4 regions of the Cupriavidus sp. KB_39 genome follow, and region 1 is predicted to be linked to each of the others. Evidence: predicted binding sites of a transcription regulator. Region 1 holds the regulator's gene; each other region holds the start of a gene.
The links. The regulator sigma-54, encoded in region 1, starts transcription at its own class of promoters, with help from an activator protein. The targets are predictions, from matches to a motif close to TGGCANGNAANCTGCTTT.
Positions count from the first base shown of each region.

Region 1 (5,439 bases):
GCCACGCCATCGGCGTGTTCACCGACGGCGACCTGCGCCGCCTGCTGGAAACCCCGCGCGACTGGCGCACCGTGCCCATCGGCGAGGTCATGCACCGTAACCCCCACGTGGTGAACCAGGACCAGCTGGCCGTGGAAGCGGTGCAGATCATGGAAGCGAACCGCATCAACCAGCTGCTGGTGGTCGATGGCGACGGCAAGCTCGTGGGCGCGCTCCACATCCATGACCTGACCCGCGCCAAGGTCATCTGAGCGGGGCCGGCGATGCGCGACTTCTTCGGCAGGATCTCCGGTCTGGTCATGCGGCTGCTGCCGCTGCTGCTAATGGCGATGGTCGCCGGCAGCACGTTCTGGCTGGTGCAGATCAACTCGCCCCATGAGGACGAGGCCGCCCAGAACCGCGCCAAGCGCCATGAGGCGGACTACTACATGGACCGCTTCTCGGCCACGGAACTGGACACGACCGGCGCCACCAAGATGCGCTTCACCGGCGTGAAGATGATCCATTTCGAGGACGACCAGACCTACGAGGTGACCACGCCGGCCATGCGCGCCTACCAGCCGGACCGCCCCCCGGTCACGGTCAACGCGGACCGGGGCGTGATGAACTCGGAGGGCTCGGTCATCGACCTGTACGGCAATGCCTTCCTGGTACGGCAACCCGGCGTGGATCCGTCGAAGGACCCGCGCATGACCGCTGCATCGCAATATTTCCAGTTGCTGGTCAATGACGACATCGTCAAGACCGATAAAGCGGTACAACTCACGCGCGGCCCGTCGGTGATGACGGCCAACGGACTGGTCTTCAACAATGTCACGCGCGAAGTACAATTGCTCGGCAACGTACGCGGCACCATCGTCATGAATCCGCCGTCGGGGCAGGCCCGGACCACGCAGTAAGCACAACAACACGCACGCCAGGCGCCGGCAACGGATCGCCCGTCATTCTCTCAGCTGACCAACATGACCCCATCCCTGACGACGTTGTCCTGTCGCCGCATCGTGCCCGCCCTGGCGGTGGCAATCGCCGCGCTCGGCGCGACCCTGGCCCAGCCGGCCCTGGCGGAGCGTGCCGACAAGGACAAGCCGCTGGTGCTGGAGGCCAACAACGCCAGCTATGACGACGTGAAGCAGATCTATACGCTGACCGGCAACGTCGTGCTGACCAAGGGCACGATGGTGCTGAAGTCGGACGCCGCGCAGATCCGCACCGACCCCGAGGGCTACCAGTACGCGGTGGCCACGGCCAATCCGGGACGCCAGGCGTATATCCGCCAGAAGCGCGACGGCGTGGACGAATACATCGATGGCTGGGGCGACCGCATCGAGTACGACGGCAAGCAGGAAATGTCGAAGCTGATCGGTCATGCCCGCGCGGCGCGCATCGCCGGCGCGAAGACCGTCGACGAGATCCGCGGCGCCGTGATCACCTACGACAGCCGCAACGAGTACTACACGGCTGCCGGCGGCGACAACAACACCTCCACCGGCAACCCGTCCGGCCGCGTGCGCGCCGTGCTCTCGCCGCGCGCGGACCCGGCCAGCGGCGCCGCCGCGCCGCCACCGCCGCTGGAACTGAAGCCGGCGCCCGCGCCCGGCAAGCCCTGAACCCCGGACGCGCCCGCCGCGTCACGCATGCATTGACCTGATGAACGACTCCGCCACGCTCGCCCCGAACGCCTCCGCAGCCCCGTCGGCCGCCCGTACCGACAGCAGCACGCTGGTCGTGCGCCACCTGAAGAAGCGCTACGGTTCGCGCACCGTGGTCAAGGACGTCTCGCTGGACGTGAAGAGCGGCGAGGTGGTCGGCCTGCTCGGTCCGAACGGCGCCGGCAAGACCACGTCGTTCTACATGATCGTGGGCCTGGTGGCACTGGATGAGGGCGACATCGTGCTGGACGACCAGCACATCAGCGGCCTGCCGATCCACGAGCGCGCCCGCATGGGCCTGTCCTACCTGCCGCAGGAGGCCTCGGTCTTCCGCAAGCTCAACGTCGAGGAAAACATCCGCGCCGTGCTCGAGTTGCAATTGGAGAAGGGCAAGCCGCTGCCGAAGGCCGAGATCGAACGCCGCCTGGATTCGCTGCTGGACGACCTGCAGATCGCCCATCTGCGCAACAACCCGGCGCTGTCGCTCTCCGGCGGCGAGCGCCGCCGCGTGGAAATTGCCCGGGCGCTGGCCTCCGCGCCGCGCTTCATCCTGCTGGACGAGCCGTTCGCCGGCGTGGACCCCATCGCCGTGGGCGAAATCCAGCGCATCGTGAGCTTCCTGAAGGCGCGCAACATCGGCGTGCTGATCACCGACCACAACGTGCGCGAGACGCTCGGCATCTGCGACCACGCCTACATCATCAGCGAAGGCACGGTGCTGGCCGCCGGCCAGCCTGAGGAAATCATCGCCAACGAGTCCGTGCGACGCGTGTACCTGGGCGAAAATTTCCGCATGTGACCCATCGGCCGCCGCGTGCGGCCGCGCTTCTCCCGGCCTCCACGGCGACAGCCGGGGTCGATCAGGAAGTCAGAGCGATAGGCGATAGCAATTTCCGTTCCATAGTCGGAAGGATGCGCATAGAATAGGTCGCATGAAACCGTCGCTTCAGCTTCGTCTCTCGCAACATCTGGCATTGACCCCGCAGCTGCAACAGTCGATTCGATTGTTGCAGCTCTCGACGCTTGAACTCCAGCAGGAAGTGGAACAGGCGCTGACCGAAAATCCCCTGCTCGAACGCGAAAACGACTGGATCGAAAGCCCGTTGCGGGTAGCCGCCGATGGCTCGGTCAACCTCCAGAGCGCCCCCGCGCCGGCCTCCTCCGAGCCTCAGCCCAACGGCGACGCGCGCACCGATGGCGCGTCCGGCGGTGAGGACGACAACTACAACGACAACGGCAGCGAGGACTACGGCAGRGACTGGAGCCTCGACGACTTCGCCCGCCGCCCCCAGGGCGACGAGGACGAAAAGTCGCCGATGCAGTTGCGCGATGCCGAGCCCACGCTGCGCGAGCACCTGATGGGGCAGTTGGCCCCGCTGAAGATCTCGGTGCGCGACAAGGGCCTGGCCATCTTCCTGATCGAATCGCTCGACGATGACGGCTACCTGAGCGCCTCGCTCGAGGAAATCTGCACCGAACTGCCCGAGGAACTCGAATTCGAGATCGACGAAGTCCACGCGATCCTGACCCTGCTGCAGAGCTTCGACCCGCCCGGCGTGGGCGCGCGCAATGCCGCGGAGTGCCTCAGCCTGCAATTGCGTCGCCTGAAGCACTCCCATCGTGAGCTGGCGCTGACCATCGTCAATCATCATCTGGAACTGCTGGCCGTGCGCGACTACACGCGGCTAAAGAAAGCGCTCCAGGTGGACGAAATAGCACTGAAGGCGGCACACGAACTGATTCGCTCGCTGGCGCCGTATCCGGGGCACGCGTTCAACCGTCCCGAGGCCGACTTCGTGGTGCCCGACGTGTTCGTGCGCAAGAGCGGCAGCGGGTGGATCGCGGCGCTCAATCCGGATGTCATGCCACGGCTGCGCATCAACGACATGTATGCGCAGATCCTGCGCGGCGCGAAGGGCGAAACGGGGACGGCAGGCCTGCAGCAGAAGCTTCAGGAGGCGCGGTGGCTTATCAAGAACATCCAGCAACGATTCGATACGATCCTGCGTGTTTCGCAGGCAATTGTGGAACGTCAAAAGAACTTTTTCACGCATGGCGAAATCGCGATGCGCCCCTTGGTTTTGCGGGAAATAGCCGATACACTCGGTTTACATGAGTCGACCATTTCCCGGGTCACCACGAATAAGTACATGGCCACGCCCATGGGTACTTTCGAGTTGAAGTACTTCTTTGGGAGCCACGTCTCTACGGAGACTGGCGGCGCGGCCTCCTCCACGGCAATCCGCGCGCTGATCAAGCAACTGATAGGAGCCGAAGACCCCAGGAATCCTCTTTCCGACAGCCGGATCGCCGAACTGCTGGGTGAGCAAGGCTTCGTGGTCGCACGCCGCACGGTGGCGAAATACCGCGAAGCGCTCAAGATCCCCGCAGTCAATCTCCGCAAGACTTTGTAGCCGAGCCGCAACCGCCTGCCTGGTGCGGCTCTTTCAGAAGGAGAAGCGCTATGAACTTCAAGATCAGTGGACACCACCTCGACATCACGCCCCCGCTGCGTGAGTATGTGGAAACGAAACTGGAGCGAATTGTCAGGCATTTCGATCAGGTCATCGGCGTGAGCGTGCTGCTATCGGTGGACAACCACAAGGAGAAGGACCGGCGCCAGTACGCGGAAATCAATCTGCATCTGAAGGGGAAGGACATCTTCGTCGAAGCGCATCATGAAGATCTGTATGCGGCGATCGACTGTCTGGTCGACAAGCTCGACCGCCAGGTCATCCGCTACAAGGACCGCGTACAGGGCCACGATCGCGAGGCGGTGAAGTACCAGATGGCCGCCCAGCAACTGACGCAGCAGTAGAGACCTGCAGGCAACCGAAAACAGAGCGGTTGCCGACCCTGCAGAGGACTGAAAAGAAGAGCTCAAGCCGCGCAATCAGCGCGGCTTTTTTGATGGGCGCGCGCCATGGCGGTGACGGTGCGGGCACCTGGAATGTTTCGTTACCTTATTGCCACGCCGGAGGGCGACCCGGGGCCCCCGGGAGCGGTCAAAATGGGAACAAGTGTTCGCAAGCCGCCCGCCTCGGTGTATGCTCCGCCATACAAATAACGACAGGACGGCCCCGGGACACCCCGGGTGGGCAAGCCGGCCGGCACGTCGTGGCACCGCCGCGACCCCGGCGCTGCATCGCAAAATCGCGGTGGAGCCCTGCTCTATAATGGCCGGACGCTCCAATGCGGGCGTCCCAGACAAGATCTCGGTACCCAAGTTTCGCCCCGAATCCGGCGGGACGGCCTTCGCGCCCCGGCCCGCTAACCTGACTTCTCGCGCATCGCCCATGAATCGTTTGGCCAAATTGCTGCCACCCGGCAACATCCATCTCGACGTCACCGTCACCAGCAAGAAGCGGGTGTTCGAGCAAGCCGGGCTCCTGTTCGAGAACAACCATGGCGTGGCGCGTGCTACCGTGACCGATAACCTGTTCGCGCGCGAATCGCTGGGTTCCACGGGTCTGGGTGCCGGCGTGGCCATTCCGCATGGCCGCATCAAGGGTCTCAAGCAGCCGCTGGCCGGCTTCATGCGCCTGGCCGAGCCCATTCCGTTCGAATCGCCGGACGGCAAGCCGGTGTCGCTGTTGATCTTCCTGCTCGTGCCGGAACAGGCCACGCAACAACATCTGGAAATCCTGTCGGAAATCGCCCAACTGCTCTCGGACCGCGAGATGCGCGAGGGCCTCGCCACACTGCCCACGTCGGAAGCGGTGCATGATCTGCTGACGCAGTGGCACCCCTGACTCCCGCCCCAACGGCCGCCTGAAACGGCCTGTCCGCC
Region 1 is NZ_JBFREV010000014.1:93,754-99,192, reverse strand. Features, by position in the region: gene AB4Z27_RS13335 (KpsF/GutQ family sugar-phosphate isomerase) at 1-251, shown strand, start outside; gene lptC (LPS export ABC transporter periplasmic protein LptC) at 264-899, shown strand; gene lptA (lipopolysaccharide transport periplasmic protein LptA) at 963-1,607, shown strand; gene lptB (LPS export ABC transporter ATP-binding protein) at 1,648-2,448, shown strand; gene AB4Z27_RS13315 (RNA polymerase factor sigma-54) at 2,582-4,063, shown strand; gene hpf (ribosome hibernation-promoting factor, HPF/YfiA family) at 4,114-4,467, shown strand; gene AB4Z27_RS13305 (PTS sugar transporter subunit IIA) at 4,946-5,401, shown strand.

Region 2 (6,427 bases), on a different contig from region 1:
CGCACGGATGGAGGAGTCGCTCGATCCGGCGCACCGCCGCACGCTGCACCCGGGCACCGTCTTGCGCAACTACTGGGAGCTGCTGCGCGACCGCGAATTCCTGGGCTACTCGCTGGCGGCCGGCTGCGTGCAGGCAGGCATGTTCGCCTATATCGCCGGTTCGCCGTTCGTGCTGATCGAGTTGCATGGCATCGACCCCTCGCACTATGGTTTCGTGTTCGGGGCGAACGCGTTCGGGCTGATCGCGATGTCCCAGATCAATACGCGCCTGGTGCGTGCGCGCTCGCTCGACGCCGTGCTGGGCATGGCCCTGTACGCGCCGCTGCTGGCCGGCCTGGTGCTGGCCGTCGCGGCGCTGGCGGGCATGGCCGTGCTGCCGGTGCTGCTGGTCGGCTTCTTCGTCTTTCTGGCGGGTATGGGGTGCATCACGCCGAATGCGTCGGCGCTGGCGTTGGCGCACCAGAGCCATCGCGCGGGCACCGCGTCCGCGCTGATGGGCACGCTGCAGTTCGGATTTGGCACGCTGGCTGGCGCCGCCGTCAGCGTATGGCACGACGGTACCGCGCTGCCACTGGCCGTGGTGATGGCGGTGTGCGGCTGCAGCGCGGTCCTGCTGCGGCGCTACGGGCGGGCCGGCGCGGCCGTGCCCGCCTGATCAGGCGGCCTGGTTGGCGGGCGTCGCCGGCGCCATCGGCATGGCCGGCGCGGGCTGCATGACCACCATCTGCGCCGGCATCGGGGCGGCAAATCCGGCTTGGCCAAAACTCTCGCGAATCACGCGGTTGGTATCGAAATAGACCTGCCAGTAGTGATCGTTATGGCAGTAGGGCCGCACGGCGAGCACCGGGCCGACCAGCGTGAATTCGAGGATCTCCACGTCGACCGGCGGTTCCGCCAGGACGTTGGGAATCGCGCCGATGCGCTCCTTGAGCAGTGCCACGGCGGCCATCGCGTCGGTCGAGCCGGCCAACTGCGCCTTCAGTTCCACACGCCGGTAGGCATTGGCGGTGAAATTCTGGATGGTGTCCGAGAAGATCTTGTTGTTGCCGACTACGGTCAGCACGTTGTCCGGCGTGTCGAGCGTGGTGGCGAACAGGCCGATCTCCCTGACTGTGCCGGTCACGCCGCCGATGGTCACGAAATCGCCCACCTTGAACGGCCGCAGCACCACGAGGAAGGCGCCGGCCGCGAAATTCGCCATCAGCCCCGACCACGCCATGCCGATGGCCACGCCAGCCGCCGCAATCAGCGCCGCGAAGGTGGTGGTCTGGATGCCGAAGTAGCCGAGGATACCGATCACCAGCACCACGTTGAGGGTGACGGTGACGATGGAGCCGACGTAGCGCAACAGCGTGGGGTCCACCTTCTGCCGGGCCAGCGAGTTCTGGACCAGCCGGACGACGAAATGGATCAGCCAGCGGCCGATCACCCAGAAGGCCAGCGCGGCCAGGATCTTGACGCCGAACACGGTGGCGTAACCGACGATCARCTCGCGAAAGCTCTGCAACGAAGAGGTATCCATGGGGCATGCTCCTGTTAGGCAAGGGCATTATTGGCCTCGTCGCGGGCAAGTTCAAGTTAATAATTTCGCGAAAATCCGCCGTTCGATATGCGCAAATAACAAAGCGGCCGGAACGCTGTCCGGCCGCTTTCTCCCAGTCCCAACAAGGGTGGATTACCAGTTGGTCTCGCGCTCCGGGGTGGCCGAAATGCGGTGCAGGGTCAGGTCCGCGCCATTGAACTCGGCTTCGGCATCCAGTCGTATTCCGACGAATTTCTTCAGTGCACCGTAGACTACCGTGCCGCCCACCAGCGCGATGACGATGCCGAGCGCCGTGCCGATCAGCTGCGCGACCAGCGACACCCCGCCCATGCCGCCGAGCGCATGGGTGCCGAAGATGCCCGCCGCGATGCCGCCCCAGGCGCCGCACAAGCCGTGCAGCGGCCAGACGCCCAGCACGTCATCGATATGCCACTTGTTCTGGGCCAGCGTAAACAAATAGACGAACAGCACGCCGGCCACCGCGCCGGTGATCAGCGCGCCGAGCGGATGCATGAGGTCCGAGCCGGCGCACACGGCCACCAGCCCGGCCAGCGGGCCGTTGTAGGCGAAGCCGGGGTCGTTGCGGCCGGCCCACCACGCCGCCAGCGTGCCGCCGGCCATCGCCATCAGCGAATTGATGGCCACCAGGCCGCTGATCTTGTCCACGGTCTGGGCGCTCATCACATTGAAGCCGAACCAGCCCACCGCCAGCACCCAGGCGCCGAGCGCCAGGAAGGGGATGTTCGAGGGCGGATGCGCGCTGATGCGGCCGTCCTTCGAGTACCGGCCGCGCCGGGCGCCCAGCAGCAACACGGCRGGCAGGGCGATCCAGCCGCCCACGGCATGCACGACGACCGAGCCTGCGAAATCGTGAAACGGCGAGCCCGCAACCGAGGCGATCCAGTCCTGGATGCCGAAGCGGTTGTTCCAGGCGATGCCTTCGAAGAACGGGTAGACAAAACCGACCAGGATGAATGTGGCGACCAGTTGCGGATTGAATCGCGAGCGCTCGGCAATGCCGCCCGAAATAATCGCCGGAATGGCCGCCGCAAATGTGGCGAGGAAGAAGAATTTCACCAGTTCATATCCGCTCTTTTGTGCCAGGACTTCGGCACCGGACATGAATTGCACCCCGTACGCCACCGTATAACCGACAAAAAAGTAAGCAATCGTGGAAACGGCAAAATCAACAAGGATTTTCACCAGTGCATTCACCTGGTTTTTCTTGCGCACCGTGCCGAGTTCCAGGAATGCAAATCCCGCGTGCATGGCGAGTACCAGGATGGCGCCGAGCAGGATGAACATCGCATCGGCGCCCGTTTTCCAGTTTTCCATTGCTACCTCAATGCTCAAAATGGGAGCACGAGTATGCAAAATCCGTTCCAGACAGCGATGCAAAATGGGGAAAATAGCGCCGAGGCGGTGCGTGGCGCACTGGTGTGGCGTTTCCGGGCGAGTTGTCGGATCAACTATTGCGCGCAGCGGCTGCGCCGCCGTACGAGCCACGCCTCATTATGGATCGCCATGCGCCAAAAACGGGCGTATAGCGCGCGCGGTGCGATCCAGAATGGTGCGTCCTCGCCCGGGGGGMGGCCGACGAAGCGCGGCCCCGTGCATGTGCGCCGCACGATACGTGTCGGGCTGAAAAAGTGACGATTCCATTTGGGGAAAAGAGGGGTAAAACCCCCGCTAAGTCTTGCCAGAGAACGTTTTCCGGCCGTTTTCGTTGCTTCGGTGCCACTGGGGATTGCCCAAGGCGCAAAGGGCAGATTAGACTGCGCCGATCGGTAATTTGCCGGCAGGCAGATGTCCGGTGACGACGACCAACAAGGGAAATCTAGCCATGAATAAAGGTGAACTGGTATCGGCCATCGCCGCGGAAGCAGAACTCAGCAACGCCGCCGCCGAGCGCGCGCTGAACGCCGCGCTGGACAGTATCAAAAAGGCAGTGGCCAAGGGGGACTCGGTCACCCTGGTGGGGTTTGGTAGCTTCAGCTCGGGCAAGCGTGCTGCCCGTACCGGCCGCAATCCGCGCACCGGCGAAACGATCAAGATCCCGGCCGCCAAGACGGTGAAGTTCTCCGCCGGCCAGGGTTTCAAGGACGCCGTGAACAAGAAGAAGTAAGCAAGTTCGCGTTCTTGAAAGTAAGGAAAGCGGCCTTCGGGGCCGCTTTTCTTTTTGGGCCATGATGTCCACGCGCGGATTTGCCCATTGGCGCGCCTCGTCGGGTTACACTGCCCGCGCCTCAGGCTCGATTTCTGGATTTTCTGCGATGAACGATCTGTCCCACCAGCTTTCCATGACCGTGCTGATGACGCCGGACATGGCCAACTTCTCCGGCAACGTGCACGGGGGCACCATCCTGAAGTACCTGGACATGGTGGCCTACGCCTGCGCCAGCCGCTACGCCGGCCGCTATGTGGTCACGCTGTCGGTGGACCAGGTGATGTTCCGCCAGCCGATCCACGTGGGCGAACTCGTCACCTTCCTGTCTGCCGTGAACTACACCGGCCGMAGCTCGATGGAAATCGGCATCAAGGTGGTGACTGAGAATATTCGCAGCAAGGTGGTACGGCATACCAATAGCTGCTACTTCACGATGGTCGCCGTGGACGACAACGGCGCGCCGGCCGAGGTGCCGCCGCTGCAACCGCGTGACGAGGTGGAGCGCCAGCGCTTTGCCGCCGCCCAGCAGCGCCGCGCGCTGCGCCAGGAAATGGAGCGCCGGCACGACGAGATCAAGGGTTCGGCGGACTGACCATGGCGAACATCCGCATCGGAATGATGGCCGTCGCCGGCCTGTGGGCGCTCTCCAGCATCACGCAGGCCGAGGAAATCGGCAGCGTCAGCACGAATTTCCGCGTCACCGGCTCCGACAAGGTGGTGATCGAAGCCTATGACGATCCGCAGGTGGACGGCATCACCTGCTACGTCTCGCGGGCGCGCACGGGCGGCATCAAGGGCTCGCTCGGCATGGCCGAAGACCCGCCGGAAGCGTCGATTGCCTGCCGCCAGGTGGGCCCCATCACCTTCAAGGGCCCGGTCAAGGCGCAGGAAGACGTGTTTTCCGAGCGGATGTCGATCCTGTTCAAGACCCTGCACGTGGTGCGTGCGGTGGACCGCAAGCGCAACACGCTGGTCTATCTGACCTACTCCGACCGCATCGTCAGCGGCAGCCCGCAGAACGCGGTGACGGCGGTACCGGTGCCGGCCGGGACACCGATCCCCGTCAAGTAAGCCTCAGCCCCTCAGCAACCTCAGGCTTCAAACAGCTTGCGCAGATTCGATTTCAGAATCTTCCCATTGGGATTGCGCGGCAGCATCTCCCCGCTGACGATAATCCGCACTGGCACCTTGAACGCCGCCAGCTGCTGCCGCACGAAATCCTGCAACTCCGCTTCCGTGGCAGCCATGCCCGGCTTCAGGCTCACCACCGCACCGGGCTCCTCGCCCAGCGTGCGGTGCGGGATGCCGACCAGCGCCGCATCCATGATGGCCGGATGGGCGTACAGCGCGCTTTCCACCTCGATGCAGTAGATGTTCTCGCCGCCGCGGATCAGCATGTCCTTCATCCGGTCGACGATATAGAGGAAGCCGTCCGCATCCAGCCGGGCGATGTCGCCAGTGTGCAGCCAGCCATCGACGAAGGTCTTGGCCGTCGCCTCGGCCTTGTTCCAGTAGCCGTGCACCACGTTCGCGCCGCGCACCATCAGCTCGCCGGTCTCCCCCAAGGGCAGCGCGCGCCCGAAGCCATCGTCGATCTTCATCTCGCCGATGGGCAGGGCCGGGCCGCTGCTGTCTGGCCGGAACACGTACTCTTCCGCGCTGTGGCTGGTGAAGGTGGCCGAGGTCTCCGTCATGCCCCAGCCAATGCCGGGAGCCGCGTGTGGAAACACTTCCTTGATGCGCCGCACCAGTTCCGGCGAGGCCGGTGCGCCGCCATAGTTCATGTTCTCCAGCGATGACAGATCGAAGTCGCCGCGCCGGGGATGCTCGATGATCTGCCAGGCGATGGTCGGCACGCCGCCGGCCCCCGTGCAGCGTTCGCGCTCGATCAGCGCCATGGCCTGGAGCGTGTCCCAGCGATGCAGCAGCACGATTTTGCCGCCCGTCGCGAGTGCGCCATTGAGCACTGACATGCAGCCCGTGACATGGAAGAACGGTACCGCCAGCAGCGCCGCCTTCTGCGGGGCGTTCGGATCCGGCTCGGGCACCGGCTCGCCGCGCCGCAGCAGGTTGCGCAGCGGGCTGAACTGGGCCGCCACGGCCACGGAGGTGGCGTTGCGGTGCGAGCCCACGGCGCCCTTCGGCTTGCCGGTAGTGCCCGAGGTGTAGAAGATCGTCGCGTCCTCGTCCGGGTCCAGCGGGATGGCCGGCAACGATTGCGAGGGCAGGCCGTTCCAGGCCGACGACGGGCCGATCACCGATTCGAGCGAAGCGATATGGGCGTCGCCCGTGATTTGTGAAAAGTCGCCGCTCTCCGGCAGTCGCGACACATAGACGCGCTCCAGCGCCGGGCAGGCCGGCAGGTGCTCGAGGATGCGGCCGAGCCGCTCGTTATCGACGATGGCGATCCGGCTGCCCGAATCGGCCAGCCCGTATTCGAGTTCGGCGCCCGTCCACCATGCATTGAGCGGCGTGACGATGGCGCCCGCCAGCAGCGCGCCAAAGAACGCCACCGGCCATTCGGGCAGGTTGCGCATGGCCACGGCAACGCGGTCGCCCTTGCGTACGCCGTCCCGGATCAGCTGGTGCGCCAGCGCCGTGGCGGCCAGTGCGAACGCGCGGTAGCTGACGCGCTCGTCCTCATAGACGACGAAGGTCTTCTCGCCCCAGCCGGCGGCCACCAGGAACAGGTCGCGTAGCGTGGGCGGGGCGTTTTT
Region 2 is NZ_JBFREV010000024.1:61,700-68,126, forward strand. Features, by position in the region: gene AB4Z27_RS18490 (Bcr/CflA family multidrug efflux MFS transporter) at 1-655, shown strand, start outside; gene AB4Z27_RS18495 (mechanosensitive ion channel family protein) at 656-1,522, opposite strand; gene AB4Z27_RS18500 (ammonium transporter) at 1,676-2,878, opposite strand; gene AB4Z27_RS18505 (HU family DNA-binding protein) at 3,387-3,668, shown strand; gene AB4Z27_RS18510 (acyl-CoA thioesterase) at 3,817-4,302, shown strand; gene AB4Z27_RS18515 (CreA family protein) at 4,326-4,781, shown strand; gene AB4Z27_RS18520 (class I adenylate-forming enzyme family protein) at 4,802-6,427, opposite strand, start outside.
Region 2: the regulator sigma-54 is predicted to act here: its motif matches at 2,911-2,928, upstream of AB4Z27_RS18500 (ammonium transporter).

Region 3 (10,006 bases), on a different contig from region 1:
ATGCTCGAACTGTCGCGTACGCTCGGCACGAGCTTCGTCATCGTCACCCACGACACGGACCTCGCTGGCCGCTGCGACCGCGTGTTGCGCCTGCGCGACGGGCACCTGCACCGCGAACGCTGACCGGACATCGGTCCTCACCCCAACCGACCCACCGCCCCGCGCCCCCACCATGTGGATCGATACCCACTGCCACCTCGACGCCAGCGAGTTCGATAGCGACCGCGCGGGCGTCACGCGCGCGGCGGCCGAGGCTGGCGTCTCGGGCATTGTGCTGCCTGCCGTGGCGGTGTCCAACTTCGATGCCGTGCGCGCGCTGGCCCATGCCGGCACCGAGGCGGACGGCGCCCCCTGTGTCTACGCGCTCGGCATCCATCCCCTCTGCACACCTGGCGCCGGGCAGCAGGATCTGGACGAATTGCGACGCCAGGTAGCCGCGTCGATGGACGATCCGCGCTTCGTCGCCATCGGCGAAATCGGCCTCGACTTCTTCGTCCCGGGTCTGGACGTCGCCCATCAGACGTGGCTCTACACCGAGCAGGTGAAGATCGCGCGCGACTTCGATCTTCCCGTGCTGCTGCACGTGCGCAAGTCGCAGGACCAAGTCTATGCGCAACTACGCCGCGTGGGCGTGCGGCAGGGCATTGCACACGCCTTCAACGGCAGCCACGAACAGGCGCGCCGCTATGTCGAGCACGGCATGAAGCTCGGCTTCGGCGGCAACCTGACCTTCTCTCGCGCCAAACAGATCCGCCGGCTTGCGGCGGAATTACCGCTCGAGGCCATCGTGCTCGAGACCGACGCGCCCGACATCGCGCCGGCCTGGCTCTCCGACGACCAGTTCGGCGAGCAGCACAAAGCGCGCAACACACCGGGCGAGGTGGTGGGCGTGGCGCGAGTACTCGGCGAACTGCGTGGCGTGCCGGAAGCTGAGCTGGCGCAGGCCATGTGGCGCAACTCGGTGGCGGCGCTGCCGCGTCTGGCGGCGTTTGCAGACATCATGGCGCCGCGCTAAACGCGTGGCAAGACGCCGGCCGCCGTTTTAACAAACTTCCACAAAAACACATCATTCGTTAACGTTTTGGCGCCATCGCGCACAGTACAAATACGCCATCGGAAAGCGTTGTCCCGGAGGTGTGATGCGAGCTGTGCTGATGGCGTTCGTCGCTGGTTGCTGGTGGCTCCAGCAGCAGGCCGTATTGCCGTCGGCGTGGCGGTGGTGGTGGCAGGCGCTGACGGGGGCCATCGGCGTGGCGGCGCTGACGTACGTCGTGCGTTGTCGTCATGGGGATACGCCTGTTGTCAGGCGGTGGATGTGGCGCGCGGCGGTGGTGGCGCTCGCGTGCGCGGCGGGGTTCGGGTGGGCGGCATGGCGCGCCGACAGCAGGATGGTGGACTGGCTGGACCCCGCGCTGGCGGGGCGTGACATCGCGCTGCAGGGCATGGTTGCCGGGCTGCCCGATGCGGCAAGCCAGGGCACGCGCTTCCTGTTCGCGGTAAGCGGGTCGCATGAGGCGCGCCTGCCGCCACGGGTTTTGCTCACCTGGCGCGATCCGCCGGAGGCGTTGCAGCCGGGGCAGCGCTATCGGCTGACGGTCAGGCTGCGGCGGCCACGCGGGCTGGCCAATCCATATGGCTTCGACTACGCGTACTGGCTGTTGGGCGAGGGCATCGGTGCGACGGGCTATGTGCGGGACGGCGAGCCGCAGGCGGAGGCGGGGCCGTTGCCATGGGCGATTCACGTGCAGGTGTGGCGGGCGGGCTTGCGGGACCGGCTTCGTGCGGCGCTGCCGCCGGATGCGCGCTTCGGGGCCGTGCTCGTGGCGCTGGTGATCGGCGACCAGCGCGGTATCGCCACCGAGGACTGGGAGGTGTTTCGACGGACCGGCATCTCCCATCTGGTCAGCATTTCCGGTTTGCACATCACGATGATCTCGGGCGCAGCTGGCGCTTTGGCCCTGGGGTTGTGGCGGAGGTCGTTCGGGCTGGGGCGGCGGCTGCGCCGGCCCTTGCCGCTGATCTGGCCGGCGCAGCAGGCGGCGCTCGTGGTGGCGATACTGACCGCCTTGGGTTATGGACTGATCGCCGGGATGCAGGTGCCGGCGATGCGAACCGTGTGCATGCTCGCCGTGGCGGCGCTGGCATTGTGGAGTGGCCGGGCGCCGCCGGCATCGGTCGTGCTCGCGTGGGCGGCGGGCGTGGCGGTGGCGATTGACCCATGGGCCGTGATGTCGCCCGGTTTCTGGCTGTCATTCGGTGCGGTGGCGGCGATCTTTCTTGCCGCGCGGGAACCGCCGCAGCGGGCTAGGGCAGAGGGGCGGTGGCACAGGGCGAGGGCGGCTGTGGGGGCAACGCTGACGGGCGCCGCACGCACGCAGTGGGCGGTGACAGTCGGGCTCGTGCCGCTGACGCTGCTGCTGTTCGGGCAGGTGTCGGTGGTGTCCTGTCTTGCCAATGCTGTCGCCATTCCGGTGGTGAGCTTGCTCGTCACGCCGTTGGCGCTGGCGGGTGCTGTGCTGCCGGTGATTGTGGCCAGGCCGCTGCTGGCGGTCGCGCATACGACGATGACGTGGTTGTCCGATGCGCTCGCCTGGCTTGCGGCGCCAGCGTGGGCCGTTTGGGAAGCGGCGCAGGCGGGACCCGTCTGGATGGTGTTGGCGTCTGCCGGGGTGGTGTTCGTGTTGATGCCTCGCGAGCGGGCGCCGGATGTTCGGGCGGCAACGCCTTTGCGCGGCGCGCGGCCTGCTCGGCCCGCACGGCGTACGTGTCCGGCGGTGCGCGCACCGCCACGCTGGTGTGGGGCGTTGCTGATGATGCCGATGCTACTGGCGGGCCGGACGCCCGTACCGGAAGGGGAGGTCCGTGTCACGGCGCTCGATGTCGGGCAGGGCACGGCGGTGCTGGTCGAAACCAAGGCGCATGCGCTGCTCTATGACACGGGGCCGGGATACCCGTCAGGGGCCAGTGCCGGCGGGCAAGTTATCGTGCCGTGGCTGCGGGCGATGGGCGTGCGGCGGCTCGATGCGCTGATGGTCAGTCACGAAGATGCGGACCATGCCGGCGGCGTGCGCGAGGTGCTGGCCGCGGTGCCGGTGGGGCGGCGGCTGACGGGGGCGCCGCTCGATCACGGGCTCCTGATCGGATCGGCGCCGACAAAAGGCGGCGTGGCGAGCAATGCTGCGCCATGGCAGCCATGCGAGGCTGGCGCGGCATGGACGTGGAATGGCGTGCGCTTCGTCATCCTGCATCCGTCAGTGTCGGACCTCGGCAGCGCGCGGCTGGCGAGCAATGCACGCAGTTGCGTGTTGCGCGTGGCCACGGCGCACCGCAGCTTGCTGCTGACTGGCGACATTGGCGTGCGCGAGGAACAGGGGTTGATTGCCGCGGTGCCGCCGGAGGATCTGCGTGCCGATGTCCTGCTGGTGCCGCACCATGGCAGCGGCACGTCGTCGGGCGCGGCGTTCCTGCGTGCGGTGCAGCCAGAGGCGGCGGTGTTTCAGCTCGGATATGGCAACCGCTACCGGCATCCGCGCGACGATGTCTGGCGGCGGTATGGGCGCCAAGGCATCGCGCGGTATCGGACGGATGAAACGGGCGCGGTGTCGATCGTCACGGCGGGGCCGCGACTGGCGATTTCGTCATTCCGGCAGCGGGAGCGGCGGTACTGGCGCGATGCACCGGCGGCGCCGCGTTAGGCGTCGGCGCCAGCCCGGGTTGTCTCGGGAGGGCGGGAGGCGTCAGCTGCGCGAACCAGCGCGCGCGGTCTTCGGCGTCTTGGTCGCCGGGGTTTTGGCCGTGCCGCCGGTGCCGCCGGTGGCAGCCGCCACCGCTTCGCGGGACGCCGGCGCCTCAGGCGCGGCGCCGCCGATGCGGCGCTCGCGCAGGTGCGCCTTGGCACGTTGCAGGCCGGCCGCGACGGTGTCAGCGCGCTCCAGCGCCACGCCGGCAGCGAGCACGTCGCCGAGTACGAGGTGGCTGATGCGGGAGGTCATTGGCGTGTAGACCTCGCTGTCTTCCTCGACGTCGGAGAACACGCAGACGTCGGCCAGCCGGGCCAGCGGCGAGCCGCTGTGGGTCAGCGCCAGCACGCTTGCGCCGCTGGCGCGGGCGAGCGTGGCGGCGGTCAGCATGTCCCAGGTGCGGCCGCTGTTGGAGACCAGCACCGCCACGTCGCCAGGGCGCAGCAACGCGGCGGACATGCTGAAGACATGCGGGTCCGAGTAGGCCGTGGTGGGAATGCCTAGGCGGAAGAATTTGTGCTGGATATCGAGCGCGACGATGCCGGAGTTGCCGCAGCCATAAAACTCGATGCGGCGCGCGCTGGCCAGCAGGCGGATGCCGTGCTCGATCTGGTCGGCCGACAGCGCGTTGCGGACCGCCATCAGTGTGGCGATGGTGCGGTCGAAGACCTTGCCGGCGATGTCGGCCGGGCGGTCGTCGGCCTCCACGTCCTGGTGGACGAACGGCGTGCCGCCGCCCAGGTTCTGGGCGAACTGGAGTTTGAACTCCTTGAAGCCGTCGTAGCCCAGCGCGGCGCAGAAGCGGGCGATGGTCGGCTGCGAGACGCCGGCGCGTTCGGCCAGTTCGGGCATCGACAGGCGAATCACGCTGGCGCCGTGGCGGGTGACGTAGTCAGCCAGACGGCGTTCTGACGGACGGAGCGTGTCGTAGACGGCAAGGATTCGGTCGCGCATGGTGGTGCGGGTCTCGGTTGGCCATCGGCGTGGCCATTCTGGGGATTGCAGATGTAGAGATTCTACACACAATGACATGGGGATCGATCGGGAATCGTGGGCCTGCCCCCTTAGGGCTTTCCCGTATTTGCGTCGACAGCATCATATTTTCGCGAGAAAGCGGCTTCCGGCAGGCGGGAGGCCAAGGCTATAATGTAGAAAATCTACATATCGACGGGCGGTTCTTTGCCCGGCGCTCCCCACGAGGAACATTGTCGCCATGACCCAATCCGTTCACGCCGAGGTGTCGGCCGTTACGCAACGCGTTGTCGAGCGCAGCCGCGCGAGCCGCGCCGCCTATCTGGCGCGCTGCGAGCGGGCACAGCGGGAACTCGGCCCGCTGCGCGGCATGTCGTGCGCGAATCTGGCGCACGGTTACGCCGCGCTGCCGGCCGACGACAAGCTCAAGCTTCGCGTCGAGCACGCCCCGAACCTCGGCATCGTCACCGCGTACAACGACATGCTGTCGGCCCACCAGCCGTACGAGCGGTATCCGAACGTGATTCGCGAGGCGGCGCGAGCGGTGGGTGGCGTGGCCCAGGTGGCGGGCGGCGTGCCGGCGATGTGCGATGGCATCACGCAAGGCAACGCTGGCATGGAGCTGTCGCTGTTCTCGCGCGACGCCATTGCCATGGGTACGGCGGTCGCGCTCTCGCACAACACCTTCGATGCCGCGCTGATGCTCGGCGTGTGCGACAAGATCGTGCCGGGCCTGCTGATGGGGGCGCTCCAGTTCGGCCACCTGCCCATCGTCTTCGTGCCCGCTGGGCCGATGGCGACCGGTCTCTCGAACAAGGAAAAGGCGCGCGTGCGCCAGCTCTACGCCACGGGTCAGGTTGGTCGCGATGTCTTGCTGGAGGCCGAATGCGCCGCCTACCACGGCGCCGGCACCTGCACCTTCTACGGCACGGCCAACAGCAACCAGTTCCTGATGGAAATCATGGGCTTGCACATGCCGGGCTCGGCCTTCGTGCACCCGGACAGCGGACTGCGCGATGCGCTGACGGCGGCCGCGGCACAGCGCGCGCTGGCGCTGATCGCGCGCGGCAACGCGTACACGCCGCTCGCCCAGATCGTGGACGAGCGGGCCATCGTCAACGCCATGGTCGGCCTGCTGGCCACGGGCGGTTCCACGAACCATACGATCCACCTTGTCGCCATGGCGCGTGCCGCCGGCATCGTCATCGACTGGAATGACTTCGACCGCCTGTCGGCGGTCACGCCGCTGCTGGCGCGCGTCTATCCGAACGGCTCGGCCGATGTGAACCACTTCCACGCCGCCGGCGGCGTGGCCTATGTGATTGGCCAACTGCTCGAAGCCGGGTTGCTGCACGAGGACGTCCAGACCGTGATGGGGCAAGGGCTGGCGCGCTACACCGAGGAGCCGGTGATGACCGACGGCGCGCTGCGCTGGCGCGACGGTCCGACCACGAGTGGCGATGCCGCCGTGCTGGCACCGGCGTCGGCGCCGTTCTCGAAGGAGGGCGGGCTGCGCCTGATGGCCGGCAACCTCGGCCGGGGCGTGATCAAGGTGTCGGCCGTGGCCGACGAGCACCGTATCGTGGAGGCCCCGGCCCGCGTGTTCGACTCCCAGGAGGCGCTGCAAGTCGCCTTCGAGGCCGACGAACTGAATCGCGACGTGGTGGCGGTGGTCCGCTTCCAGGGGCCGAACGCCAACGGCATGCCCGAGTTGCACCGCCTCACGCCGGCACTCGGCGCACTGCAGGATGCCGGCCACAAGGTGGCGCTGGTGACCGATGGCCGCATGTCGGGCGCGTCCGGCAAGGTACCGGCGGTGATCCATGTGGGTCCGGAGGCGCTTGTAGGCGGCCCGTTGGCGCGGCTGCGCGATGGCGACCGGATTCGTGTGGATGCCGTAGCCGGCACATTGACCATGGTCGGCGATGCCGCCGCGCACGCCGAATTCGCCGCGCGCATCCCGGCGACCGCGCCGGACGACGATTTTGCGCGCTTCAGCATGGGGCGCGGCCTGTTCGGACTGTTCCGGCGCCATGCCCGGATCGCCGAAGAAGGCGGTAGCGCCCTGGACTTGTCCGAGGCCGACGCCGCGCCCGCTGTCCAAACGGCCGGCGTGGTCGCACAATAGGCGGGCGCCCAACTTGCCCTGCACGCACTTAGTCGTCGTTTAGTCATCGTTTAGTCGTTTTACGATTTTCAGCAATCGCCGCGGCCAGGTATCTCCATGCCGCGGTGCACCTTCGCGCCACGTCTTTCGCGCCCGAAGGCTACCGACAAGGATGGCCCGACCATCCGACCATGATCGACGGAGCAGACATGATCTATATCCTGATGGGCGTTTCCGGCAGCGGGAAAACCACGGTCGGCCAGTTGCTGGCCAGCCAGCTGCATTGCGGCTTCCACGATGCCGACGCCTTCCACAGCGAGGCCAACAAGGCCAAGATGCACAACGGCATTCCGCTGACCGATGAGGACCGCTGGCCCTGGCTGGCCGCGATGCGCGCCGCCATCGACACCGCCCGGGCCGAGGGCCGCACCCACGTTTTCACCTGCTCGGCGCTGCGCCAGACCTACCGCGACCGCCTGACCCCGCCCGACGGCGGTGTGACCTTCGTCTTCATGAAGGGCGACGCCGGCACCATCGGCAGCCGGCTGTCGGCGCGCACGGACCATTTCTTCAACCCGGCGCTGCTGCAAAGCCAGTTCGACACCCTCGAGGAGCCACGCGACGCGCTGGTGCTGGACATCCGCCGCACGCCCGAGGCGCTGGTCCAGGACATCCTGGACAAGTGCCCGCCCGAGTCGGCCGCCTGCTCCGGCAAGCCCGCCGCCTGATCTGAACTGACCTGAAGCCGCCAGCCAGCCCTTGGCGCCGTGCCTTCGGCGGCGCCTGGCTGGCAAGCATCTTGCTAAACCGATTCGCGTGCCGGCGCGCGTGACCCTTGCGGGTTTTGCCGGTGCGGATATGCTGAAAGAGCCAACTCGACAAGGCATCGACAAACGGGCGACCGGGGAGACGGCACGGCACGGTCAGTACGAGGCCGGCGCGGGCGCCCATTTCACGAAGGAGCGGCCATCATGGCGGCGCGGTTTTTCGACGAGATGCTGGAAGGGCGGGAGGACGGAGCAGTGGCGGCCATCGAGGCCGGACAGACGCTGCCGTCAGGGGCGGTCAGGGCCCACTACCGCAATTTTGCGGACTGGATCGGGCGGCAGTCCGGTTCGACGATGGACAACAAACGCGCCGAGGCGGACCTTATCTTCCGGCGCGTGGGCATTACCTTTGCCGTCTACGGCGACAAGGACGAGTCGAACAGCGGCACCGAGCGCACGATTCCGTTCGATGTGATTCCGCGCATCTTCCCGGCCAGCGAGTGGGCCACGCTCGAGCGCGGCCTGCGGCAGCGCGTGGCGGCGCTGAACCGGTTCATCCACGATATCTACCACGGCCAGGACATCATCCGCGCCGGCGTGATTCCGCCCGACCAGATCTACAACAACGCCCAATACCGGCCGGAGATGCTCGGCGTGGATGTGCCGCGCGACATTTATGCCCATGTGGCCGGCATCGACGTGGTGCGGGCCGGCGAGGGCGAGTTCTACGTGCTCGAGGACAACCTCCGGGTGCCGTCCGGCGTTTCGTACATGCTGGAAAACCGCAAGATGATGATGCGGTTGTTCCCGGAGCTGTTCGCGCGCAACCGGGTGGCGCCGGTGGCGCACTATCCCGACCTGCTGCTGGACATGCTGCGCAGTGTCTCGCCCCAGAACATCGCCGATCCCACCGTGGTCGTGCTCACGCCGGGCATGTACAACTCGGCGTACTTCGAGCATGCATTCCTGGCTCAACAGATGGGCGTGGAACTGGTGGAGGGCAGCGACCTGTTCGTCGAGGACGAGCACCTCTATATGCGGACCACGCAGGGGCCGCAGCGCATTGACGTGATCTACCGGCGCGTGGATGACGACTTCCTTGATCCCCTCGCATTTCGTCCAGATTCGGCGCTCGGTGCGGCCGGGCTGCTGTCGGTCTACCGGGCCGGCAATGTGACGATCAGCAACGCCATCGGCACGGGCGTGGCCGACGACAAGTCGATTTACCCCTACGTGCCGGACATGATCCGCTTCTATCTGGGCGAGGAGGCCATCCTCAACAACGTGCCGACCTATATGTGCCGGCGCCCGGACGATCTCCAGTTCGTGCTCGACCATATGGCCGACCTCGTGGTCAAGGAAACCCACGGCGCGGGCGGCTACGGCATGCTGGTCGGACCGGCGGCCACGCGCGCCGAGATCGACCAGTTCCGCGAGGTGGTGAAATCGCGCCCCGAGCAGTACATCGCCCAGCCGACGCTGGCGCTGTCCACCTGCCCGACCTATGTGGAGTCGGGCATCGCGCCGCGCCATATCGACCTGCGGCCGTTCGTGCTGTCGGGCAAGGAGGTGCGCATGGTGCCGGGCGGGCTGACCCGCGTGGCGCTGCGCGAAGGGTCATTGGTGGTCAACTCCTCTCAGGGGGGCGGCACCAAGGACACCTGGGTGCTGGAGCGCTGAGCCATGGAACACGCCGATCGCCGGGAGAACCCATCATGTTGAGCCGCACCGCCGACCATCTGTTCTGGATGTCCCGCTATACCGAGCGCGCCGAGAACACCGCGCGCATGCTCGATGTCAATTACCAGACCTCGCTGCTGCCGCAGTCCGCCGAAGTGGCCGAGCAGGGCTGGTGGGCGATGCTCGATATTTCCGAGCTGACCCACGCCTTCGACCACAAGTACGGGCTGCTGCACCGCGACGACGTGATCGACTTCATGGTTCGCGACATGACCAATCCGTCGTCGATCATGAGCTGCCTGCGCGCGGCGCGCGAGAACGCCCGCGCGGTGCGCGGCTCGCTGACCACCGAGGTCTGGGAGACGCTGAACACCACCTGGCTGGATGTGCAGCGCATCATTGCCGAGGGTGAGCTGCGCGACGACCCGTCCCGCTTCTTCGAATGGGTCAAGTTCCGCTCGCATCTGGCGCGTGGCGTGCAGTTCGGCACCATGCTCAAGGACGACGCCTTCCACTTCATGCGGCTCGGCACCTTCCTGGAGCGGGCGGACAACACCGCGCGGATCCTCGATGTCAAGTTCCAGGCCTCCGGCCGGCGCGACGAGGACGATCTCGCTTTCCAGGGCGGCCAATCGCAGAGCCAGAGCCAGGGCGGGGGATTCCGGAGTCAGTCCCAATCCCAGTCCCAGGACGGTAGCGGGCAGTCCCAGAGCCAGTTGCAGAACGATGACCTGAACCGC
Region 3 is NZ_JBFREV010000002.1:80,447-90,452, reverse strand. Features, by position in the region: gene lolD (lipoprotein-releasing ABC transporter ATP-binding protein LolD) at 1-123, shown strand, start outside; gene AB4Z27_RS01710 (TatD family hydrolase) at 173-1,015, shown strand; gene AB4Z27_RS01705 (DNA internalization-related competence protein ComEC/Rec2) at 1,140-3,695, shown strand; gene AB4Z27_RS01700 (MurR/RpiR family transcriptional regulator) at 3,738-4,694, opposite strand; gene edd (phosphogluconate dehydratase) at 4,954-6,840, shown strand; gene AB4Z27_RS01690 (gluconokinase) at 7,029-7,547, shown strand; gene AB4Z27_RS01685 (circularly permuted type 2 ATP-grasp protein) at 7,791-9,266, shown strand; gene AB4Z27_RS01680 (alpha-E domain-containing protein) at 9,302-10,006, shown strand, end outside.
Region 3: the regulator sigma-54 is predicted to act here: its motif matches at 7,608-7,625, upstream of AB4Z27_RS01685 (circularly permuted type 2 ATP-grasp protein).

Region 4 (7,021 bases), on a different contig from region 1:
CGGCGTCAGAGGGGTGCTTCCAGGCCTGTGTGACCTCGGCGGAGGGCGCCAGCGCGAGGTTGGTGCCACGCGTGCCAATCGGCTGCTGGAACCAGCGCTTTTGCAGCGCGACCACGTCCGGCGTGGCGAAGGTGCCCGCCAGCGCCTGATCGACCAGCCGCTTCCACTCCGGGTCCGCCTTGGACATCATCAGCGCGTTCTGCTCCACCGACAGCGCCGGGCCGACAATCACGAACTGCGACGGATCCTTCGACTTGGCGCGCAGCCCGGCCAGCAGCACATCGTCCATGACGAAGGCCTGGGCGCGGCCCGTCTCCAGCAGCAGGAACGACTCGCCATGATCCTTGGCGTAGACGTCCCGATAGCCATAGTCGGCCTTCAGGCGTCGCACGTGGCGGTCGCCGGTGGAGCCGGCGCTGGTCACCACGGTCTTGCCACGCAGATCCTCGAGCGACTTGATACCCGAATCGGCCCGTACCAGCATCCGCACCGTGGATACATAGTGCGAAACGCTGAACGCCACCTGCTTCTGGCGCTCCAGCGTATTGGTATTGGGCGCGCAATCGAGCTCGACCAGCCCATTGACGACGGCCGGAATGCGGTTCTGCGGCGTCAGCGGCAGCCAGCGCACCTTGATCTCCTTCAACCCGGCCTTGACGCGGGCGGCCTCGGCGGCACGCAGGCAGAGATCCACCGCATACCCGGCCGGCTGGCCCTTGTCGTCGGCAAACGAAAACGGCAACGCCGATTCCCGATAGCCGAGCGTAATCGTGCCCGTCTCGCGAATCTTGTTGAGAACCGGGCTATCGGCATGGGCGAGAGCAGGCGCCACTACCCCGGCGAGCAGGGCAGCAGCGGCAATCAGGCGTTGCAGGGACGAAAACGAGGCAAACGGCGACATGGGATCCGAGGGTGCTGACGAAAGCGGCAAGGGTATACCCCGGGCCTGCGGCGCAGGAAGGATATTCTCGTCATAAGCAAATGCCCGGTTTTGGGGAATGGGCCGCGCTACGTCAGTCGGAAGCCGTCGCAGGCCATCAACGCCCAGACCACCACAAACGGGAGCGCACACAGGACGCGGGTCCGCATTCGGGCGCGCCTGGCAAGCAGGGACCAGAGGGCGAGGGTGCTGGTGGTCCAGAGTGAGATGCTTGATATCAGATAATTCTGCTGGGACCGATAAGCCCACATCGAAGCGGCTGGGCCTTCCTCTCCAAAGGGGTATTCATGAGGGACAGTCCATGCGTCCCAGATATCTGCAGGCATAATAACGACGATGAAGGCGAGAATGATGCCAGCGATTATTTTAATAACGAACCTGTAATTCCATGTCTTTTGCATAATACATAAACTCCTTATTTCGATGCGCCGGACAGTTCCTTCGAGATCCAGAAGTTCGATGATTTCCCGTGGCGTCGGCGTCGTGCCAAAAAGCCGATAACCGAATCTTCGCGAACGAGATCTTCGAGGTCCCGCCGCAGAAAATGATTGTTTTTGATTTCGTTTTCCATGCGCTGGTCTGTATGACTAGGGTTGAACCAGCAGACGTTCTACCCGCGCATTGTCTGAGAGGTCTATCAGACGCGCCCAAGAATTGGGCATGGTTTGACTTTCATCGTGGCCGGCGCGCCATCCCACCTATCCTTGTTACATCCGTAACCTTTGACCCCCATCCGTCCCTGCACCAACAAGGTACAATCCCGCACCTTTGTATCGTTCTCATAACAAATGGGCACCCGTCCTTCTCGTTTGGCGTGCATTGACGCGCTGAAGGCGGTCAGCTCACAGCTGATCGTGTTGCACCATCTGGCCTTCTACGGGCCGATGTCCGATGCCGCGCACGCCCTTGCCCCGGGGCTGATTGGCTGGCTGGCCGACTATGCGCGCATTGCCGTGCAGGTCTTTCTTGTTGTCAGTGGTTTCCTGGCCGCGCGCAGCCTGGCGCCGGGCGGGATTCTGACGGCCGCGAATCCGCTGGGGACCATCTGGCGCCGTTATCAGAAGCTGGTGGTGCCGTTTGCCGTTGCCATTCTCGTGGCGATTGCCGGGGCTGCGCTGGCGCGCACCTGGATGACGCATGACTCCATTCCGGCCGCCCCGCACTTGGCGCAGTTCGTCGCGCATCTGCTCCTGCTGCACAACATTCTCGATGTGGACGCGCTGTCCGCCGGCGTCTGGTATATCGCCATCGACCTGCAACTGTTCGCCTTGCTCGTGATGGTGCTGTGGGTGGCGCGCGCGGCGCCGCGTCGGCGCCTGCCGTGGGGCATGGCGCTGGTGGGTGCGCTGGCCGTGGCGTCGCTGTTCTGGTTCAACCGCGACGCCAGCTGGGATATCTGGGCGATCTATTTCTTTGGTGCCTATGGCATGGGCACGCTGGCCTACTGGGTGTCGAACCCGGGGCGCTCGCCGATGGCGCTGATCCTGCTGGCCTCGCTGGGCGTGGCGGCGCTGGTGGTGGACTTCCGGCTGCGCATCGCGGTGGCGCTGGCCACGGCGCTGCTGCTGGCCATCTCCCGGCGCGGGGACTGGCTGGAGCGCTGGCCCGGCGGCCGTCTGGCGGATCTCTCGGCCTATTTCGGCAAGATTTCCTATTCGGTCTTCCTGGTCCACTTTCCGGTTTGCCTGGTAGTCAATGCGGCGGTCTCGCACCTGGCGCCGGGGCAGCCCGTGCTCAACGCACTGGGCATGGGGGCCGCCTGGGTCGCCAGCAATCTGGCCGGGGCGGTGTTCCATCGCTATGTGGAATCGGTCGATGTCCTCCATGTGTTGCGCGAGGCGATCTGGCCGGCGCGTGACAAGTCGGTCACTTCCGAGGCCTGATCCGGGCCTTTGCGCCTTAGCGCTCTCAGCTGTATGTCGGCACCAGCGCCTTGCGCGCGGCCGGGTCCTCGATGACCCGGCGCCAGTCCGCGGGCGCCCCGTGCGACATCCCTCCCACGGGCACCATGCCCGACACCTTGCCGGACGGCAGCACACATCGCACGCGCGGCCCGGGTGCCCGCTGGGCCTCGCCGGCCTGCGCCGACACCGTCACGCAGGAGGCGGGCAGCAGGCTGGCCGATGTCCCCGCGGCCTGCGCCGCCACAGGCGCCAACACGCTGAGGGATGCGGCGACTGCCGCTAAGGCGGATAGTAGTTTCATGATGTTCTCCATGCTGTGGCTGGCCCCGTCTGGGGCGCGATGCAGCCAGTATGGAAAATGCCTGTCGACCTCGACATAGCCGAAGTCCTAAATTGACCCCATCGCCCTGATGGTGCCCACCGCCTCGCCTTGGCGCGGGCAACGCACTGCCACGGTGCGTTCGGCGCCACACCTACCGTAACAACCCCACTTGGGCGATGGCACGAACGTTGCCTAGTATGGAGATACAAACCTGACCATTTGGTCAGGATTCCAGATACCGGGGCATCCGGGGAAGAGGCTGTCATGTCCGATCACATCGTCCTGACCTCGCACGCGCGCCGCGACAAGCCGGCCGAGCCGATCCACTGGGGCGCCCCCACGGCGGCCGAGCGGGGACCGGTCATCGCCAGCCTCACGGACCTCACGCGCCGCAACGTGATCGGCACCCACGCCGGGGCCTATGCGATCTATCGCGCGCTGGCGGTGGCCTCGGGCAGCCTGCAGCGCGCGCATCGGCCGGACCTGACCGACACSGCGCCGGCCGAGTCCATCGGGCCCCATGCCCAGTGGGGCGATCCGGACAAGATCGTCTCGCTCGACCCCTGGGGCCACCTCGTCTCCACCGTCTTCGCAGACCGCATCGCCGCCGGCGTGGACATCCGCCCGACCATCGCCGTCACGCGCGCCCATATCAATATGCCGGAGCTGACGGCGGCCATCGCCGCTGGCCGGCTGGTGCCCGATGGCGAGATCCTCTATCCCAATGGCGATGTGCGCGTGACCAAGGCCGCCGTGGACCCGGTCTGGTACCTGCCGGGCCTGGCGCGGCGCTTCAATATCAAGGAAAGCATCCTGCGGCGCAGCCTGTTCGAGCAGACCGGCGGCATGTTCCCGGAACTCGTCACGCGGCCCGACCTCAAGGTCTTCCTCCCCCCCATCGGTGGCATGACGCTCTATTTCTTCGGCGATGTGGCCAAGCTGGGCCAGCCGGAGACCCGCGTGGCCTGCCGCGTGCACGACGAATGCAATGGCTCGGATGTGTTCGGCTCCGACATCTGCACGTGCCGGCCCTATCTGGCGCACGGCATCGAGGTCTGTATCGAGATGGCGCAGCAGGGCGGCGTAGGCCTGGTGGTCTATAACCGAAAGGAGGGCCGCGCGTTGGGCGAGGTGACCAAGTTCCTGGTCTACAACGCGCGCAAGCGCCAGGTGGGCGGCGACCGCGCCGAAACCTACTTCGCGCGGACRGAATGCGTGGCGGGCGTGCAGGACATGCGGTTCCAGGAACTGATGCCCGACGTCTTCCACTGGCTGGGCATCCGGCGGATCGACCGCTGGGCGTCCATGAGCAATATGAAACATGGCGCGCTGACCGCGCAGGGCATCGAGGTGGTGGAGCAGGTGGCCATTCCCGAGGCGCTGATCCCGGCCGACGCGCGCGTGGAAATCGATGCAAAGGTGGCGGCGGGGTACTTCACGCGGTACACGCCGCCGGACGCCGACGAACTCGCCCTGGCAAAGGGCAGGGGGTTGAACGAATGAACCAGCATTCCGAAGGAGGGCAGGACGCACGGATCGATGGCGATGGCAGCGGCTGGCACACCCCGGTGCCGCCGGACCATCCCGCCTCGGCGCTGTTGAGCGCGGAGGCTGTGCGCAGCCGGTGCGCCATTGTGACGGAATACGTGGCGGCGGGCGACTCTGCGCTCTTTACTTGGCATCCAGACCGGGTGCACGCCGTGGCGGACTACGTGGCGGCCACCATCCGGCGCCGCTACCGCGACCTCAAGGTGCCGTATCACAGCCGCTGGCGCCATTTCGAGAGCGGCGGTCCGGGCGAGGAAAAGCTCGACCGCTGGCAGATCCTGTGCGAGCGGGCGGGCATGTCCGGCGCCGATCATTGCGAGGAACGCGCGCGCATCGGCATCGACCTGGTCATCCCGAGCGTACTGCTCGATGCCGGTGCCGGCGCTGACTGGCGCTACCGCGATCCGGCCAGCGACCTGATGCTGACCCGCTCCGAGGGGCTCGGCGTGGCCAGCTTCGATCTCTTCGCGCGCGGCGGCTTCTCCGCCGAGCATGGCGACCCCTTGCGTGCCGATGGCGAGCGGCTGGCGCGCATGGACGCCTCGACCATCGCCACCGCTTTCCAGGTGGCCGCGCACAACCCGCTGGTGGGGCTGGAAGGCCGCGCCGGCCTGCTGCGCCGGCTGGGGGAGGTGGTGCAAGCCACCCCGGCCGTCTTCGGCACGCCGGCCCGGCTCGGCAATCTGTACGACTACTTCGCCAAACATGCCGTCGATGGCCGCATCGAGGCCAGCTTCGTGCTGCGCACGCTGCTGGTGGCGCTCGGGCCGGTCTGGCCGGGCCGCGTGCAGCTCGATGGCATCTCGCTGGGCGACTGCTGGCACCATGAAGCCGCGCCCGACGGGCTGGTGCCGTTTCACAAGCTCACCCAGTGGCTGACCTATTCGCTGCTGGAGCCGCTCGAGGACGCCGGTCTCACCGTCACCGGGCTGGACGCCCTGACCGGCCTGCCCGAGTACCGCAACGGCGGCCTGCTGTTCGATTTCGAGCTGATGGTGCCGCGCAACCCCGATTTCGCGGCGGGCACGCACACGGTGGATGAGCCGGTGATCGTGGAATGGCGCGCGCTGACCGTGACCGGGCTCGACCTCGTGGCCGAAGGGGTGCGGCAGGCGCTGGGCGTCACCCAGGAGGATTTTCCGCTGGCGCGGGTGCTGGAGGGCGGCACCTGGGCCGCGGGCCGGCGCATTGCCGCGCAGCGCAGGCCGGGCGGCACGCCCCCGTTCGCGATCCAGAGCGACGGCACGGTGTTCTGACGAGAGCCTTTTACCACCCACGTTTTTGCAGGCAGCCGGGCGCGGCGGGCCAGTGGCCCGTCGTGCCTGATGAAACCAGCGAGTCGACCCAAGGAGCGCACCATGAATGACCTGTCCGCCGTGCCTACGGCCGCGCAAGCCATTGCCGATACAGAGACGTCGCCGTCAGCCATGGTGATGGTGGTCAATCACCCGCTGGTGCAGCACAAGGTCACGCTCGCGCGCAGCGAGGAAACGACTACCGATAACTTCCGCCGTCTGGTGCGAGAGATCAGCCAACTGTTGACCTACGAGGCCACGCGCGACCTGGCGATGGAGACCATCGCCATCAAGACGCCGATCGCGCCGATGGTGTCGCCGGTGCTGTCGGGCAAGAAGCTCTGTCTGGTGTCGATCCTGCGCGCCGGCAACGGCTTCCTGGACGGCATGCTGGACCTGCTGCCCGCCGCGCGCGTTGGCCATATCGGGCTCTACCGCGACCCCGAGACGCTGGAGCCCATCGAGTACTACTTCAAGATGCCGGAAGACATCCACGAGCGCATGGTGATCGTGGTGGACCCGATGCTGGCCACGGGCAACTCCGCCATCGCGGCACTGAACCGGCTCAAGGAGGCCGGCGTGACGACCATGAAGTATGTCTGCCTGATTGCCTCCCGCCCGGGGCTCCAGGCGCTGCGCGCGGCGCACCCGGACGTGGCGATCGTCACGGCGGCCATCGACGAGCAGCTCAACGAGCACGGCTACATCGTGCCGGGCCTCGGCGACGCCGGCGACCGGCTCTACGGCACGAAGTAATGGACGCGCTGGTCGCGCCCGCCGCCCGCGAAGCGGCGGGCCGCATTCGACAGGAGAACGAGGCGCTGATCCTGCGCGCGGCGGAATACGTGTTCGCCCGCGCGGGTTTCGCCGGGGCGACGATGGCCGACATCGCCCTGCGCGCCGGCGTGCCGAAGTCGAACCTGCACTACTACTTCCGCACCAAGCAGGCGCTGTACCGCGCGGTGCTGGCCCATACGCTGCAACTGTGGCTGTCCGAGACCGACATCATCAG
Region 4 is NZ_JBFREV010000046.1:23,802-30,822, reverse strand. Features, by position in the region: gene AB4Z27_RS25365 (amino acid ABC transporter substrate-binding protein) at 1-901, opposite strand, end outside; gene AB4Z27_RS25360 (hypothetical protein) at 1,356-1,511, opposite strand; gene AB4Z27_RS25355 (acyltransferase family protein) at 1,729-2,823, shown strand; gene AB4Z27_RS25350 (hypothetical protein) at 2,849-3,145, opposite strand; gene AB4Z27_RS25345 (GTP cyclohydrolase II) at 3,431-4,669, shown strand; gene AB4Z27_RS25340 (URC4/urg3 family protein) at 4,666-5,970, shown strand; gene upp (uracil phosphoribosyltransferase) at 6,073-6,765, shown strand; gene AB4Z27_RS25330 (TetR/AcrR family transcriptional regulator) at 6,765-7,021, shown strand, end outside.
Region 4: the regulator sigma-54 is predicted to act here: its motif matches at 3,344-3,361, upstream of AB4Z27_RS25345 (GTP cyclohydrolase II).